2 regions of the Psychrosphaera aestuarii genome follow, and region 1 is predicted to be linked to the other one. Evidence: predicted binding sites of a transcription regulator. Region 1 holds the regulator's gene; the other holds the start of a gene.
What was found. Region 1 encodes NrdR, which represses ribonucleotide reductase genes. Its sites were predicted from a motif close to AAACACNANATNTNGTGTTT; they were not measured.

Region 1 (8,840 bases):
GTGCATTATTATTATCAACCATTAACGTTAGGTTTAGCGCGCGAGCTCGCTCTTCTGTCATCGGCAAACAAACTAAACCTCGAGCGTGTGTCACCATGAAGTTTATATGCTCTGGCGTCAACATATCTGCCGCCATTATCAGATCACCCTCATTTTCTCGGTCTTCATCGTCCATCAAGATAACCATTTTACCGTGACGAATATCTTCAATTATTTCTTCTGGTGTATTTAATTTCATTTTTTCTACCAATTTAGGGTGAAGCTTATTTTTTCAGATAACCTGCTCGCGCCAATAAAGACATATCAACACCTGATGAAGACTCTCCACCAGCTGCCTGTCCGAGCAGTCGTTCTACGTATCTTGCTATTATATCTATTTCAATATTTACTGCATCACCTACCACTGCATTCGCTAACGTAGTTTCAGCAAAAGTATGGGGGACAATTGTCAACTTACATTGACCATCCGTAACATCATTTACAGTAAGGCTTATACCATCAACCGTAATTGAGCCTTTTTTTACGACATATTTTGAAAGTTGGCTAGGTATGCTAATCCAAATATCTTTTGCTCTGCCATTGTCATATATAGACGCTATGTGACATACAGCATCGACATGACCACTAACCATGTGGCCACCAAAGCGAGTTGTTGGTAACATCGCCTTCTCTAAATTTACAGTTTGTCCGGCTTGATAATGCTTAAAGCCCGTGTACTTTATAGTTTCATTCGATACATCGGCTTGGTAGGAGTTCGCACTTTTTGATACAACGGTCAAACAAACGCCGTTTGTAGCGATACTGTCGCCTAAATGCACATCAGAAAAATCAAAGGTTGATGACTCGACCTCTATTCGGAAGTCTTCGCCAAGACGATTGATGCTTTTGATTTTGCCAGTTGTTTCAATTATTCCTGTAAACACAGTATTCCCATATCTTATTAGCGTTGTTAAACTTTTGGTGAGTATGTTAAACGAATATCTTCGCCTACAACTCTACAGTCTAGTAAATTGAGTGATTTTGTTTGAGACATATTTTCAAGTGGACCAAAAGGAACTAAATCCATTCCGCCTATACCCATCAGTTTTGGTGCGACATAGACAATAAGCTCATCAAATAGGTTACTAACGATAAAAGAACCAGCAAGCTTACCTCCTGCTTCCACCCATAGGTTATTGATTTGCAAACTACTACAAATAGCTAACACTTGCGCTATATCAAAACCACTTTGTTGGTCATAGTTCGCACCTATAATGCGGATATCGCCTCTGTCTTTAAACTCTTTTTGGAACTCTGACAAACCAGTATTTGATTTTATAATCACAATACCTGGGGTATCTGCGCTATTTGAGTCCAAGTCAATATTAAACAAATCAAGCTCATCGATTGTCGAGCGTTTAATTCTATTGTGTCCGTCTAAAATAACCTTAATTGGCTGACGAATTTGAGTAACAACACCATTGTAAGGGTACATAAACTCGAGTTGTTCTTCACGAACGTTTAGCCTTGCATTATCAACTAAAACCGTTTGTGCTGTTGTTAGAATAGCGCAACTCGCTGCTCGATATTTTTGCACATCTGCCCGCGCAGAGGGACCTGTTATCCATTTACTTTCGCCGTTGCTAAGGGCTGTTTTTCCATCCAATGAACTTGCTAGTTTTACCCGGACAAAAGGCTTGTTTTTTTCCATACGACTAAAAAAACCGTAATTTAAAGCTCGAGCATCGGCCTCTAACAAACCGACATGCACTTCGATACCAGCTCCTTTAAGTATTGCGATACCATTACCTGCAACTTGCGGGTTCGGATCAAGCATAGCGACAAACACGGTTGCCACTTTAGCCTCAATCAACCGAAGTGCACAAGGTGGGGTTCGGCCATAATGACTACACGGCTCTAATGTTACATAGGCCGTAGCACCTAAAGAGTCCTCCACGGATACATCGGCCAGCGCATTGACTTCGGCGTGACCACTACCCGCTTTTTTGTGCCACCCTTGCGAGATTATCTTGTTATTCTTAACAATAACACAACCTACGTTTGGGTTTGGTGATGTGGTATATGTCCCTTTTTTTGCAAGCTGAATAGCATGGGCCATGAACTCATGTTCTTGAAGAGTGTAGTGCTTACTTGGACTTTTTTCAGGCATTATTTGTCTTATTCAAATAGTTTCGATTGGCGGCTTTTTAGTTCTTTAGCTGAGTCTACTTGCTGACCTATTTTAGCAATTTCTTCACCAAACTCTTTGATATCTTCAAAGGAACGATAGACTGAGGCGAATCTGACGTATGCAACCTTATCTAGCTGAACGAGTCCATCCATAATAAGACTACCAATGAACTCTGAGGAGATCTCACGCTCTCCGGTATTCCTGATTTCTTTTTTGATTGAAAGGATAAGTTGATCAACTTGTTCAGTACAAACGGGTCTTTTCTCAATAGCGCGTAGAATGCCAGCACTCATCTTTTCTTCATTAAATGGCTCACGTTTACTATCTCGTTTTACCACTTTCGGCATGACCAACTCGGCACCTTCAAAAGTGGTAAACCTTTCATTGCATTCATTGCATGCACGGCGCCTGCGCACTTGCGAGCCACCGCCAACAAGACGCGAGTCAATTACTTTGGTTTCCGTTGCCGTGCAAAATGGACAATGCATATGTGTTTTCCTAGGAATAATAAAAAAGCCGTGTTTCCACGGCTTTAAATATTAACACAGCTTTTGCTGTAAAAAATAGACTAAGCGTAAACAGGAAAGCGTGCGCACAACGCAACAACTTTCTCTTTCACCGCAGCTAGGCTCGCTTCATTGTTAATATCATCTAACACATCACAAATCAGGTTAGAAAGCTCTACCATTTCCGCTTCTTTCATGCCACGACGAGTAACCGCTGGTGTGCCCAAGCGAAGTCCTGAGGTTACAAACGGAGAACGAGGATCATTTGGTACAGAGTTTTTGTTTACTGTAATAAACGCTTTACTTAATGCAGCGTCAGCTTCTTTGCCAGTAATATCTTTATTGATTAAATCAACTAAGAACAAGTGGTTTTGAGTGCCACCTGAAACAATGTTGTAACCGCGCTCTTGCATTACTGAACACATTTTTTGTGCATTTAATAAAACTTGAGCTTGGTATTCCTTAAATTCAGGTTGTAGTGCCTCTTTAAAGGCTACTGCTTTAGCCGCAATAACGTGACACAAAGGTCCACCTTGTCCACCTGGGAAAACCGCACTATTTAATTTTTTATACAGATCTTCATCGTTCGCACCCGAGATGATTAAACCTCCACGCGGGCCCGCTAAGGTCTTATGAGTAGTTGTAGAAACAACATGTGCATGAGGGACCGGATTCGGATAAACACCAGCAGCCACTAAGCCAGCTACATGTGCCATGTCGACGAATAAATATGCACCTACTTTATCAGCAATCTCACGAAAACGTGCCCAATCTACGATGCCTGAGTAAGCTGAAAATCCTGCGATGATCATTTTTGGCTGGTGTTCATCGGCAAGTTGCTCAACTTGTTTGTAATCTATTTCGCCAGTTTCTTCATCAAGACCGTATGGAATCGCGTTATACGTTTTACCAGAAAAGTTAACATGTGAACCGTGTGTTAAATGGCCACCATGCGCGAGACTCATACCTAAATAAGTATCGCCCGGATTTAATAAAGCTTGAAAAACCGCCGAGTTTGCTTGAGAGCCTGAGTGCGGTTGAACATTTGCATAGGTAGAACCAAAAAGCTGGTTAGCTCTGTCAATTGCTAGTTGTTCAGTTACATCAACATACTCACAACCACCATAATAGCGCTTACCAGGGTAACCTTCGGCGTATTTGTTTGTTAATTGAGAGCCTTGAGCCTGCATAACGCGTGGACTTGTGTAGTTTTCAGAAGCAATCAACTCAATATGATGTTCTTGACGTTGAGTTTCTTGTTGCATTGATTCCCATAGTTCTGGGTCGAAATCTGCGATGTTCATATCACGAGTTAACATTATTACACCTCGGTACTGGTTATATAACAAACAAATGAGGCGCTTATAATACGCACTTCTTTATCAAAAGCCTATATGTTAACAATGAGATTTTTTAACTTAAATCGATTACTTTTATGAACTTGTTATTTAAAACGCAGGACTATGCTAACTCAGTAGCGTTTTCATTTCGTTAACGAGCGTTTGCAGTCGGCCTTGAAGTGTCATCAAAACATTGTTGTTTTCATCATGAGACAGTAACGTTTGCTCCATCAGTTTTGTAAAATATTCTTCCTGTTCGATGGTCAAATCGAGCTTATGAAAACTCAAGCCAATCTGCATTATGATATCGTCCATTAACTGCTGCTTATCTTGCCTTACTTGCTCAACATCTGTGTTTATTTGACTTATTACTAACGATAATTCCTTGTTCAACGACTTCAGTTCCTGCTCTCTTAAAAAGCCGATAAACCTAGCCTCAACAGCCTCGATGACAACAGTAATGATATCAATAAAAATACCATATGCTTCTTCGTCAGACTTAGGCGGATCTAAAACTAATATAGAGCAATGGGTATCTGAGACCATTAGGCGATTACCTAAGTTCTTAATTCGTTGTTTATTGTGAGTAAGCTCGAATACCTCTTTCACAATAGGTGAACACACGGTTGAGGTTTGATCAAAACAGCTCGTATTTTTGTCATTTACTAAATAAATCGCGGCATGCAAACCTTGCGATGCAAGGAAACTAAATACCGTTTGGGCAATTTCATTCTCAGAGTTGGCGTGATTAAGTTGTTTTACCATCTGTAATGACGAGCCATAGCTAGAAGCTTGCGACATGGTCGTCGTAACTAGGCTGGTTAACTCTTGACTCTGAGATTGCAGACTTTCAATCATGACGTCATATTTTAGTAACGCCTCAACTTTTGTTAACACTTGCAATGGCGAGAAAGGTTTTGCAATAAAGTCATCCGCGCCATTTTCAAAACAACTGATAATATTTTCTTGATCTTGATCGCCTGATATAAAAATGACTAATGGAGGTTTTTCAGCTTCATTATTTTTTAATGTCTTACACACTTCTTTACCGTTGATGTCGCCGAGATTGACATCTAATAGCACTAAATCAAACTTGTGAATTGCACATTCAGACAAGGCACCAGCACCCGAAAATGCCGAATGAACGTCAAACTTTTGAGAAAGTGAGTTAACCAATAATAGGTTAATTCCTTGATCATCATCCGCAACCAGTATCTTTTTCTTGTCTGCCATTTTTAAAGGAGCTCCATCAAGTTAGACCAGATATAAAAAGCCTAATTCATAAACTCAGATTGCGCAAAAAATCGTCTTGAATTTATCTGGTTAGCATTAAAATAGGTACATTTTGTTCGCGCTCGTTAATGTCACTTCCGTTAACCCCAAAAGTAATTTGCTATAACCGTTAGCTATGTCCTAAAATATCTCACCAATTAGTTCAAAAAAGAAAGAAATCAAATGGCTTTACCTGATAAATTCATTTTCTCAATGAACCGCGTAAGTAAAGTGGTTCCACCAAAAAGAACAATATTAAAAGACATCTCATTAAGCTTTTTTCCAGGCGCAAAAATTGGCGTTCTAGGTTTAAATGGTGCAGGTAAGTCTACCCTGCTAAGAATAATGGCAGGACTCGATACTGAAATTGAAGGTGAAGCTAGACCTATGCCTGGCATCAATATCGGTTACCTTCCTCAAGAGCCGGTTTTAGACGAATCTAAAACAGTACGAGAAATAGTTGAAGAAGCTGTTGCTGACGTGAAGAATGCGTTGACGCGTCTTGATGAAGTATATGCAGAGTACGCCCAAGAAGATGCAGACTTTGACGCATTAGCAAAAGAACAAGGTGAACTAGAAGCCGTTATTCAAGCTAAAGACGGTCACAACTTAGAGCACCAACTTGAAGTCGCAGCTGACGCTCTTAGATTACCGCCTTGGGACGCTACAATTGAACACCTTTCAGGCGGTGAACGTCGCCGAGTTGCTATCTGTCGACTCTTGCTAGATAAGCCTGACATGTTACTTTTAGATGAGCCAACTAACCACTTAGATGCAGAGTCGGTTGCATGGTTAGAGCGCTTTTTACATGAATACGAAGGGACGGTTGTTGCTATTACGCACGATAGATATTTCCTTGATAACGTAGCCGGCTGGATATTAGAACTAGACCGTGGTGAAGGCATTCCTTGGGAAGGCAATTATTCAAGCTGGCTTGAGCAAAAGGATCAGCGTTTAGCGCAAGAGCAACGCACTGAAAAGTCACGTCAAAAGTCGATACAGCAAGAGTTGGAATGGGTTCGCTCTAATCCTAAAGCCCGCCAATCTAAATCAAAAGCTCGTTTAGCTCGTTTTGAAGAAATGCAACAAAACGATTATCAAAAACGAAATGAAACCAATGAGCTATATATTCCGCCGGGTCCTAGATTAGGCGACAAAGTTATTGAAGTTGAGCATCTTCGTAAGAGTTTTTCAGATCGAGTTCTCATCGATGATTTAAGCTTCACAATTCCAAAAGGTGGTATTGTTGGTATTATCGGTCCTAACGGTGCAGGTAAGTCCACTTTGTTTAAGCTATTAAGTGGTGCTGAACAAGCTGACTCAGGAAACATTGTGGTTGGTGAAACTGTCAAACTATCGTCTGTTGACCAGTTCCGTGACAACATGGATGATTCTAAGACGGTTTATGAAGAGATATCAGAAGGAAGCGATATCATTCAAGTTGGCAACTTCGAAGTGCCTTCACGTGCTTATGTTAGTCGTTTTAACTTTAAAGGTTCTGACCAACAAAAACGTATTGGCGATTTATCTGGTGGTGAGCGAAACAGAGTTCACTTAGCCAAACTTGTTAAAGCGGGTGGTAATGTTTTACTTCTCGATGAGCCAACCAATGACCTTGATGTCGAAACGCTACGAGCACTAGAAAACGCAATATTGGAGTTTCCTGGCAGCGCAATGGTGATATCTCATGACCGTTGGTTCCTAGACCGTATCGCTACGCATATTCTGGATTACCGCGATGAAGGCCATATTGAGTTTTTTGAGGGTAACTACACTGAGTATGAAGAGTGGCTGAAAAAAACCTATGGTGCAGCCGCCGCTGAGCCACATAGAATTAAGTACAAAAGATTAAAGTAACTATCTAATATTTATGAGAAACGTCACCTTGGTGTGACGTTTTTTTTGTATTTTTTTTACCCTCGTTACTTTTTAATCATCCACTTACATGCTATTACTATTACAATAGAAATGCGAAAGGATGGTCAATGGAAAACAAACGACATTATACTCGTGTCCTCTTCTCGACACCTGCAGTACTTAAGGTCGATCACAAAGTATTTGATACCAGTATTATCGACTTGTCTTTAAAAGGCGCGTTAATTTCGACTCCTGACTCTTTAGGGGATAACCGCGGCAAAGAGGCAACATTATCGTTTTTGCTAGAAGGGTCTGAAATACATATTGATATGGAAGGTTTTATTGCTCATTGCGAACCACAAAGCGTTGGCTTATCGTGGACAAAAATTGATATAGAAAGTATGACTCACCTACGTAGATTACTCGAATTAAATGTAGGTGACTCAGACTTGTTAGAGCGTCAATTAGAGCACCTCACCGACGCTGACTAATGACACTCGGTTTATTATCACAGATGTTCGAGCGCTTCACTTAGGCGTGAGATCCCAATAACCTTCATTCCCTGAATCGGCTCTTTTGGCATATTAGCTTTAGGGACGATTGCTTTTTTAAAGCCATGCTTCGCGGCTTCTTTTAGCCTTTCTTGGCCGCTTGGTACAGGACGTATCTCTCCCGCTAAACCAACTTCACCAAATACCACTAAATCCCGTTCTAATGGTTGGTCTCGAAAACTTGATACCATCGCCAGAAGTAAGGCTAAATCTGCCCCAGTCTCAGTAACTTTTACGCCACCAACCACATTAACAAAAACATCCTGATCACCTAGCATTAAGCCACCATGACGGTGTAACACGGCTAGCAACATGGCAAGACGATTCTGCTCTAGACCAACGGCAATTCTTCGCGGGTTACCTAGTTGAGAGCTATCAACCAAAGCCTGGATCTCCACCAGTAAGGGTCTAGTGCCTTCCCAAAGAACCATTACCGAACTGCCTGAGGAGTCACCATCCGCTCTATTGAGAAATATCGCAGATGGATTACTCACTTCTTTAAGGCCTTTATCCGTCATGGCAAAAACACCAAGCTCATTAACCGCCCCAAAACGGTTTTTATGGCCTCGCATCGTTCGATACCGACCATCTGCATCACCGTCGACCATAACGCTTGCGTCAATACAATGCTCTAATACTTTAGGCCCGGCTAAAGTGCCATCTTTTGTTACGTGACCAACCATAAAAACAGCAATGTTATTTTGTTTGGCAAATCGAGTTAAAAACGCGGCCCCTTCTCGTACTTGAGACACGCTACCAGGCGCCGAGCTGATATCTTGAACATGCATCACTTGAATGGAGTCTACCACGATAATTTGCGGTTTAAGGTTTTCTGCATGAGTACAAATAGACTCAACACTCGTTTCTGCCAGTACATTTAATTTATCTGTTGGTAAACCTAAACGGTGGGCTCGCATTGCAACCTGTTGTAAGCTTTCTTCACCAGTCACGTAAAGCGCAGACATTTGCTCAGACAAATGACACATAGTTTGCAATAACAAGGTACTTTTACCAGCCCCGGGGCTACCACCAATTAATATTGCAGAGCCGGGTACTACACCGCCACCAAGCACACGATCAAACTCTTTGTAACCAGTACTGAACCGAGGCAATTCTTGAAGGTTAATCTTATCTAATGTCTGGA
Region 2 (8,840 bases), 440 kb from region 1:
ACTTGGTATAACCCTCATGAGAAAGTGTTACAACAACATCTTCTTCGTTAATTAGGTCTTCTAAATTAATATCATGTGACGCATCACGAATTTCTGTACAGCGTTCATCACCGTAAGTCGCACGTATTAACTCGATTTCTTCACGAATAACTTCCATTAAACGTGCTGGACTACCTAAAATCTCAAGTAATTCTGCTATTAGCTCTAAAAGCTCAGCATATTCACCAAGGATCTTTTCGTGTTCGAGACCGGTTAACTTATGAAGTCTAAGTTCTAAAATTGCTTGAGCTTGCTGTTCAGTCATAAAGTACTGACCGTCACGAATACCAAACTCATCTTCTAGCCACTCTGGACGCGCTGCATCATCACCTGCACGTTCTAACATGGCTGCAACAGAACCTAAGTTCCATCCACGAGAAGTTAAGCGAATTTTTGCTTCAGCTGGCGTTGGAGACGTCTTAATTAGCTCAATAATTTCGTCGATGTTTGCTAATGCAATGGCTAGAGCTTCAAGTATGTGTGCACGATCACGAGCTTTACGTAAGTCAAATACTGTTCTGCGAGTAACAACTTCACGTCTGTGCGACAAGAAGGCTTCAAGCATTTCTTTTAGGTTGAATATCTTTGGCTGACCATGGTCAAGCGCAACCATGTTAATACCAAACACGGTTTGCATTTGAGTCAATGCAAATAAGTGATTTAGAATTACTTCAGTCGGCTCACCACGTTTAAGTTCAATAACGATACGCATACCGTCTTTATCAGACTCGTCACGAAGTGCAGAAATGCCCTCTAGCTTTTTATCTTTTACTAATTCAGCAATTTTTTCAATTAAGCGGGCTTTGTTAACTTGATAAGGTATTTCGTTAACAATGATTGTATCTTTACCCGTTTTTTCATCCGTTTCGATTTCTGTTTTAGCGCGAATATAAACTTTACCACGACCGGTACGGTATGCTTCTTCAATGCCTTTACGGCCATTAATAATAGCACCCGTTGGGAAATCAGGGCCTGGAATATGAGTCATCAACTCTTCTAGGTCCATGTCAGGGTTATGTGATAAGGCTAAAGTAGCATCAACAACTTCACGTAATGAGTGTGGAGGAATGTTTGTTGCCATACCAACAGCGATACCAGACGAACCATTGATCAGTAAGTTAGGAACCTTGGTTGGTAACACCGCTGGAATAAATTCGGTACCATCATAGTTTGGAACAAAATCAACTGTCTCTTTTTCTAAGTCAGCTAATAGCTCGTGAGCTAGTTTTTCCATACGTACTTCGGTATAACGCATGGCAGCCGCTGAATCACCGTCAATTGAACCAAAGTTACCCTGGCCATCAACTAATGTATAACGTAAAGAGAAAGGCTGAGCCATACGTACAATTGTATCGTATACGGCGCTGTCACCATGTGGATGGTATTTACCAATTACATCACCTACTACACGAGCAGATTTTTTGTAAGGCTTGTTCCAGTCATTGCGCAATTCATTCATTGCGAATAATACACGTCGATGTACTGGTTTTAATCCATCACGAACATCTGGTAATGCACGACCTACAATTACGCTCATCGCATAATCTAGGTAACTGGTTTTTAATTCTTCTTCAATATTAATCGGGCTAATATTGTTGGCAAGATCTGTCATAAACGCACTGTTCCCTGCAACTACTTTAATGAAGTTTTATTGTTATAAAGTCAGCTCGCGATTGTAACACAATGACGATAACTGGCTAGTTTAAATTAGTAATTTGTCCGACATCTAATTAAACATCAATCTATAACTTTTTTATACAAAAACAAAATTTTTCTACTTCAAAGATCCTTGATCCATCTTTATAATAAATTTTAGTTGTGTCATCTTACCCTGGTGGCGATAAATTAATGGATCAAAATGAAGCCTGAACAGAATCCTCAAAATGTAACTAATGTTGATGATAGTGAAATCAATAAGTTTAACTCTATAGCAGCGGCTTGGTGGGATAAAGAAGGAGACTTTAAACCTCTACATTTATTGAACCCTACTCGTGTTGCATATATCCAAGAAAAAACAAATGGTGTCGACCAACAAGTTGTTTTAGATATTGGTTGCGGTGGTGGTATTTTTGCTGAGCAATTGGCTAAGTTAGGTGCTGATGTCACTGGTATCGATCTCGCTGATGACTCGCTAAATGTTGCCCGACTTCATGCTATGGAATCTAAAATAGCGAATGTAGAGTATATAAAAGCTAGCGCAGAACAATTCGCAAATGAATACCCAGACAAGTATGACATAGTTACCTGTCTGGAAATGCTCGAACATGTACCTGATCCCGAGTCTGTTGTCCGTGCGGCGATTACATTATGTAAGCCTGGAGGAAAGGTATTTTTCTCAACGCTTGATAAAACATTAAAGAGTTATTTATTAGCGATTATTGCCGCAGAAAAGTTATTAAAAATCGTTCCTGACGGAACGCATGACTTTGATAAGTTTATAAAACCAGCCCAACTCATTGGATGGGCTGAACGGCATGGTGTAAAGGTAAAAGAAGCAGTAGGTGTACATTTTAATCCGTTTACCGAGCAGTTTAAGATTAAACCTGGAGTAGATGTAAACTATTTAATCTACTGTGAAAAACTGTAACTAAAGTGGGCTCGTTTTGAGCCCTTTTTTATGAATTTTTTCGAATAAAAAAAAAGATCTTTTTTTAGTTTTTAACTAGATTTTTTCTGTCGGTATTTGACAGTAATTGTCATAGCGTTAGGGAACACTTACCCTGTAAAAAAGTGGCTATATTTACCACAACATTTAGGGTTGCATTGAGACTCAACACACTCTATCTTGTGGCACTGTAATAATTAAAACACTATATGATGTGTTTTTATCCAATGGGTAAAATAATTGGTTAATGTTAATACGATTAGCATAATCCGTGCGCATACAATAAAAATAAAGGACAAGCAGGCCAGATGAATACCAGCCTTTCTGTTAGCAAACGAGACGGTTCTAAAGAACCTCTCGACTTAGATAAAATCCATAGAGTCATTACTTGGGCCGCTAAAGGTCTAGATAATGTATCTGTATCTGAAGTTGAAATTCGCTCTCATATACAATTTTATGACGGCATTAAAACAGAAGACATCCATGAAACTATTATCAAAGCAGCCGCAGATCTGATTTCAGAAACCAGCCCTGACTATCAATATATGTCAGCGCGTTTAGCTGTGTTTCATCTACGTAAAAAAGCGTATGGTCAGTTTGAGCCACCTCGTTTGTACGATCATGTTAAAAAGATGGTTGCAGATAAGCGTTATGACGAGCATTTGCTCGCAGACTTTACCGAAGCAGAATTCGATGCGATGGACGAGTTTATGGTCCATAACCGCGATCTTGATTTTAGCTATGCAGCGGTAAAACAACTAGAAGGGAAATACTTAGTTCAAAACCGAGTTACCGGTGAAATTTATGAAAGTGCACAGTTCCTATATGTCCTTGTAGCAGCTTGCCTTTTTGCTAAGTATCCAGCAGACACTCGATTAGATTACATTCGTCGTTTTTATGATGCTGCTTCACAGTTTAAAATTTCTTTACCAACACCGATTATGTCTGGTGTGCGCACACCAACTCGTCAATTTAGCTCGTGTGTTCTAATTGAAGCTGGCGATAATTTGGACTCAATTAACGCAACGTCGTCCGCTATAGTAAAGTATGTAAGCCAACGCGCTGGTATTGGTATCAATGCTGGTCGTATTAGAGCCCTAGGTAGCTCTATTAGAAACGGCGAGGCTTTCCATACAGGCTGTATCCCTTTTTACAAACATTTTCAAACAGCCGTTAAAAGTTGTTCGCAAGGTGGTGTACGTGGTGGTGCCGCTACCCTATTCTATCCACTTTGGCACTTAGAAGTAGAGTCTCTTTTAGTACTTAAAAACAACCGCGGTGTTGAAGAAAACCGAGTTCGCCACTTAGATTACGGCGTACAGTTTAACCGCACTATGTATTCTCGTTTGATTAAAGATGATTACATTACGTTGTTCAGTCCATCTGATGTTCCTGGCTTATACGATGCTTACTTCGAAGACCAGGACAAGTTCGAAGAGTTATATGTAAAATACGAAAACGATGAAAGTATTCGTAAGAAACGTATAAAAGCTATTGAGTTATTTAGCTTGTTCCTAAACGAACGTGCTAGCACAGGCCGTATTTATTTACAGAACGTCGATCACTGTAATACACACAGTCCTTTTAATCCTAAATTAGCGCCAGTTAGACAAAGTAACCTTTGTTTAGAAATCGCATTGCCAACTAAACCGCTTCAGCACATTAATGATGAAGAAGGTGAGATTGCCTTGTGTACACTGTCTGCATTTAACTTAGGAGCCATTGACTCTTTAGATGAATTAGAAGAGTTGGCAGAACTTGCTGTTCGTGCTTTAGATAACTTACTTGATTATCAAGATTACCCAGTAATTGCTGCTAAAAATGCAACTATGGGTCGTCGTACTCTAGGTATAGGCGTTATTAATATGGCCTACTACCTAGCCAAGAATGGTGCTAAGTATTCGGATGGTTCTGGCAACAACCTTACGCACAGAACCTTTGAAGCCATTCAGTATTACCTATTAAAAGCATCGAATGTTTTAGCAAAAGAGCAAGGGGCTTGTCCTAAGTTTAATGAGACCACCTATTCTCAAGGTATCTTACCAATAGATACTTATAAAAAAGCAGTAGATGAGTTTTGTGATGAGCCTTTACATTTAGATTGGGAAGGCTTGCGCGCAGACATGGTTAAGTATGGTTTACGTAATTCTACACTTTCTGCATTGATGCCTTCTGAAACTTCATCACAGATTTCAAATGCTACTAATGGTATTGAGCCACCGCGTGGTTTGATTTCTATAAAAGCAAGTAAAGACGGTATTCTTAAGCAAGTAGTACCAGAAATTGCTACATTACGTGACCAATATGAATTGTTGTGGAGCCTAGAAAATAACACTGGTTATTTGCAGCTTGTCGGTATTATGCAGAAGTTTATTGACCAAACGATATCTGCAAACACAAATTATGATCCAAGCAATTACCCTGATCATAGAGTGCCTATGCAGCAGTTATTGAAAGACTTGTTGATGGCTTATAAATATGGCGTAAAAACACTTTACTACCATAACACTCGTGACCAAGCTGGTACGGTAACTGATGGTGGCAAAACAAAATCGGTAGAGCCTCCAACAACAGTTGTAATTGAAGACGATGAAGACTGTGAAGGCGGTGCGTGTAAAATTTAATTACACGCCATTCATAACCTAATTAAATAGAGTAAAGATAATGCGTTATACCACTTTTAATCAAAAAGATGTTAATCCACTAGAGCAGCCGATGTTTTTTGGCGAAACGGTCAACGTTGCTCGTTACGACCAGCAACGTCATTCCATTTTCGAGAAGCTAATTGAAAAACAACTTTCTTTTTTCTGGCGTCCAGAAGAGATTGACGTAAGTCGTGACAGAGCCGATTTCCAGTCTATGACAGAAAGTGAAAAACATATCTTTATTTCTAATTTAAAGTATCAAACGCTGTTAGATTCTGTTCAAGGTCGAAGCCCTAACGTAGCTCTTTTACCAATAACGTCTTTACCAGAATTAGAAACTTGGATTGAAACATGGTCTTTTAGTGAAACTATTCACTCACGTTCATATACACACATCCTTCGAAATTTGTTTAACGACCCTAGCCCGATCTTTGATGATATAGTTAGAAATGAAGAGATACTCAAGCGTGCTACTGATATATCTCAATATTACGATGATTTAATATTTCACACACAGTTATTTCAAACACTAGGTGAAGGCAAGCATACTATTGAAGGCGTTGAGTATAATGTTACAACTCGCGAATTAAAGAAAAAGCTTTATCTTGCTGTAAATTCTATTAATGCGCTTGAAGCTATCCGTTTTTACGTAAGCTTTGCTTGTACTTTTGCATTCGCAGAACGTGAAATCATGGAAGGCAACTCAAAAATTATTCGCTTGATCGCGCGTGACGAAAACCTTCATTTAACCTCTACGCAACACATCATTAACTTGTGGGCTGATGGGCAAGACGATCCAGAAATGCAAGAAATCAGTGTTGAGTGTTTTGCTGAAGCACAGCAAATCTTCCTTAAAGCAGTTGAGCAAGAAAAAGAATGGGCGACTTACCTATTTAAAGATGGCTCAATGATAGGTTTAAATGAAGAGATTCTTTGTCAGTATGTTGAATACATCGCAAATCATCGTATGGCCGCTATTGGTATGCCGACTATGTTTGATGTAAAAAGCAACCCATTGCCATGGATGAATAAATACTTAGAATCAGATAACGTACAAGTTGCTCCACAAGAAGCTGAAATTAGCTCTTACTTGGTGGGTCAAATCGACTCTGAAGTAAACGCGGCAGCGTTTGACGGTTTTGAATTGTAATTGAGTCATCAATTACAATTCTTTATATGGCAAAAGTTCATGTAACTCGAAGTGACAAAGCTGATACTGATTTTGAGTATACAAGCTCAGATAAAACGTTGCTCGATTCATTACAGTCTAATGGCGTAGACATGCTGTATCATTGCCGAGAAGGTTTTTGTGGCGCTTGTAGATGTAAGTTGAAAAGTGGTTCAGTTGAATATTTAAATGAACCACTGGCCTTTGTTCGCAAAGGTGAGATCTTGACTTGCTGTAGTCAACCTAATGAAGATATAGAAATAGAGCTTTTGTAAGCTCTATTTTTTTATGTAAGGTACTACTTTATTGGGTCTTTCATTAAAGCGTACTTTCTTAGAAGGGTCGGTCATTTCTATTTTGGTGATCGTACAACCTAAATCATTGCAAACGCCTACGCCTGGGGTTTGAATTTGCAGCTTGGTACCTGCTTTCCCAAGAAACGTAAGACCGACAACGTCAGGCGCTAAAAAAGACATCATACCAGTTTGCTTTTTTAATGCTTCATCAAATGTGTTTGTCATATTATGAATTTGTTGACCAGACACTTCTTCACCAAAAAGCAACACACTTTCTAAGCGCATATCTAAACCACAATTATCATCATTCTTTTTATTAATAACAACCTGTGCCTTATCTAAATCAAACTGCTTATCAAAAGGAAGAATGACCTCTCCATCTTCATAGAAGTAAACATCTAATGACTTTAGTTTGGTTTTTAGTTTTACCGAATTGATTTCACACGGTTGGCCACTTGTCATCTCTTTGAGATAAAAAGCTAGTTTCACATTCTGAAACTCAGGTTTATCTAGTTTTTCTATTCGGTCAAAAAAACCATCATAACTTAGAGATAAAAACTTATTATTAGCTGCTGCTACCGGAACAACTAGAACCAATAGCAATAGTGTGCTGATTAAGGTTTTGTTCATGAATTAATCTATATACTTATTGTTAACACGGATCATTGTTTGTATTTCTTCAACATAAGCTTCGCGCCTAATAGAATACTTTAATAAACCCGTTGCTAAGATTGACGGGTCTAACTCTTCTTGTTGATTTCGTTGTTGCTCTCGTACAGTACGTAAAGAAACATAAGCATGGCCCGTGTTAAGGTTATTAAAATAACTACGTATTGATGCTATCGGATGCTTAAACAGGCGCACTTCATAAGTTTTCCCTTCTGGGCGACCTGTTGGTATAACACCACAACCTTTCTTAAAGCACCATTGGCCAAAAAGATTATTTGCCTCTAACGCAAATCTTGACGTTCCCCATGCACTCTCATTTGCAGCCTGCATTAATACTAACGCTACGGGTAACGTATCGGCTCTACGCAATAAACGTTTTTTCATTTCAGCAAATGGTAGATCACTAGAAACGTCATAACGTTTTAATATTTTTGCTAGTCTAGCTTTTTCGTTTTTGGATACCGGCATCTTATCCAAGTTCAAAATAAAATCACGTTGCTGCTCTATTTCGTAATTAACTTGCTCTACGAGAGGCTGTAAGTACGAGAAAAATGCCTTTTTCTTTTCTCGAACATCACTAATTGCTGAAAAGTCCGGTAAATGTTCATTTTCGTAAACGATATTGGTCTCTGCCACGATTTCATCTTGTTGGTCTTCATCAACCTTATCAGGATGATTAAAGAATGGATAAGCCGCTAATGTAGAAACTATAAATATTGTTAGTAAACGACTGACCAGATTAGACTTTGAAGGATTGTGCATAAACACCTAAAATATTATCAAATTATTTATTAATATTTTAGCATAGCAATTAAGCGCGTTATACCTTAACTTTATCCCAGTAAACGTGGCTACCGCTTAGGTTAGATATCGCGCTTGTTAGCGACGAAAACAAAGTTATTTTATCGTCACTATTTGTTATACATTGGTATACAAAGTTATGACAATTATTCTCTGCTAAATCATATTCATTATATGTAAACACGCGCTTAACTGCCCTATCGGCTAATCCCTCAAACTGAATTGATTGACCAGTTTTATCATTGGCAACGTAAATGTGATTTCCCGAACGCTCTTTTAAAAAGCGCTCAGCTGACACGGCCTTTACCAGTCCTGAATTGCTAAATTCTATTATAGTGTCTCGGTCGATCCATACACCGGTGTGATCTAATGCATTAAATACTTCACAGCACACTACACTTCCCGGAGCAGGTTCTTTACTGTAGTTTCCGCTACAATAGCTTGATGGCATTTTAACAGTACGCGGGTGATTTAAATCATGGTCACCTTGTGAACGTTGATCATCAAGTCGGCGATAATACTTTTTAGCATTTTCGTTAGCTAATGCTGTACCAATGACTGTCGCCAACGCTATTAGAGGTAAAGGCATAAAATACTCTTTGGTTAATTTACAAACA

Region 2: a site for NrdR is predicted at 2,845-2,864, ahead of nrdA (class 1a ribonucleoside-diphosphate reductase subunit alpha). Genes of this name have one in related genera too.

Annotation. Positions count from the first base shown of each region.
Region 1 is NZ_CP072844.1:1,365,050-1,373,889, reverse strand. It holds gene ribBA (bifunctional 3,4-dihydroxy-2-butanone-4-phosphate synthase/GTP cyclohydrolase II) at 1-238, opposite strand, end outside; gene J9318_RS06160 (riboflavin synthase) at 264-923, opposite strand; gene ribD (bifunctional diaminohydroxyphosphoribosylaminopyrimidine deaminase/5-amino-6-(5-phosphoribosylamino)uracil reductase RibD) at 950-2,149, opposite strand; gene nrdR (transcriptional regulator NrdR) at 2,158-2,658, opposite strand; gene glyA (serine hydroxymethyltransferase) at 2,739-3,995, opposite strand; gene J9318_RS06140 (response regulator transcription factor) at 4,143-5,249, opposite strand; gene ettA (energy-dependent translational throttle protein EttA) at 5,472-7,145, shown strand; gene J9318_RS06130 (PilZ domain-containing protein) at 7,274-7,636, shown strand; gene radA (DNA repair protein RadA) at 7,654-8,840, opposite strand, start outside.
Region 2 is NZ_CP072844.1:1,802,109-1,810,948, reverse strand. It holds gene gyrA (DNA topoisomerase (ATP-hydrolyzing) subunit A) at 1-1,651, opposite strand, end outside; gene ubiG (bifunctional 2-polyprenyl-6-hydroxyphenol methylase/3-demethylubiquinol 3-O-methyltransferase UbiG) at 1,898-2,626, shown strand; gene nrdA (class 1a ribonucleoside-diphosphate reductase subunit alpha) at 2,953-5,268, shown strand; gene nrdB (class Ia ribonucleoside-diphosphate reductase subunit beta) at 5,309-6,439, shown strand; gene yfaE (class I ribonucleotide reductase maintenance protein YfaE) at 6,466-6,732, shown strand; gene J9318_RS08240 (DUF2987 domain-containing protein) at 6,736-7,383, opposite strand; gene J9318_RS08235 (glucosaminidase domain-containing protein) at 7,387-8,184, opposite strand; gene J9318_RS08230 (hypothetical protein) at 8,243-8,812, opposite strand.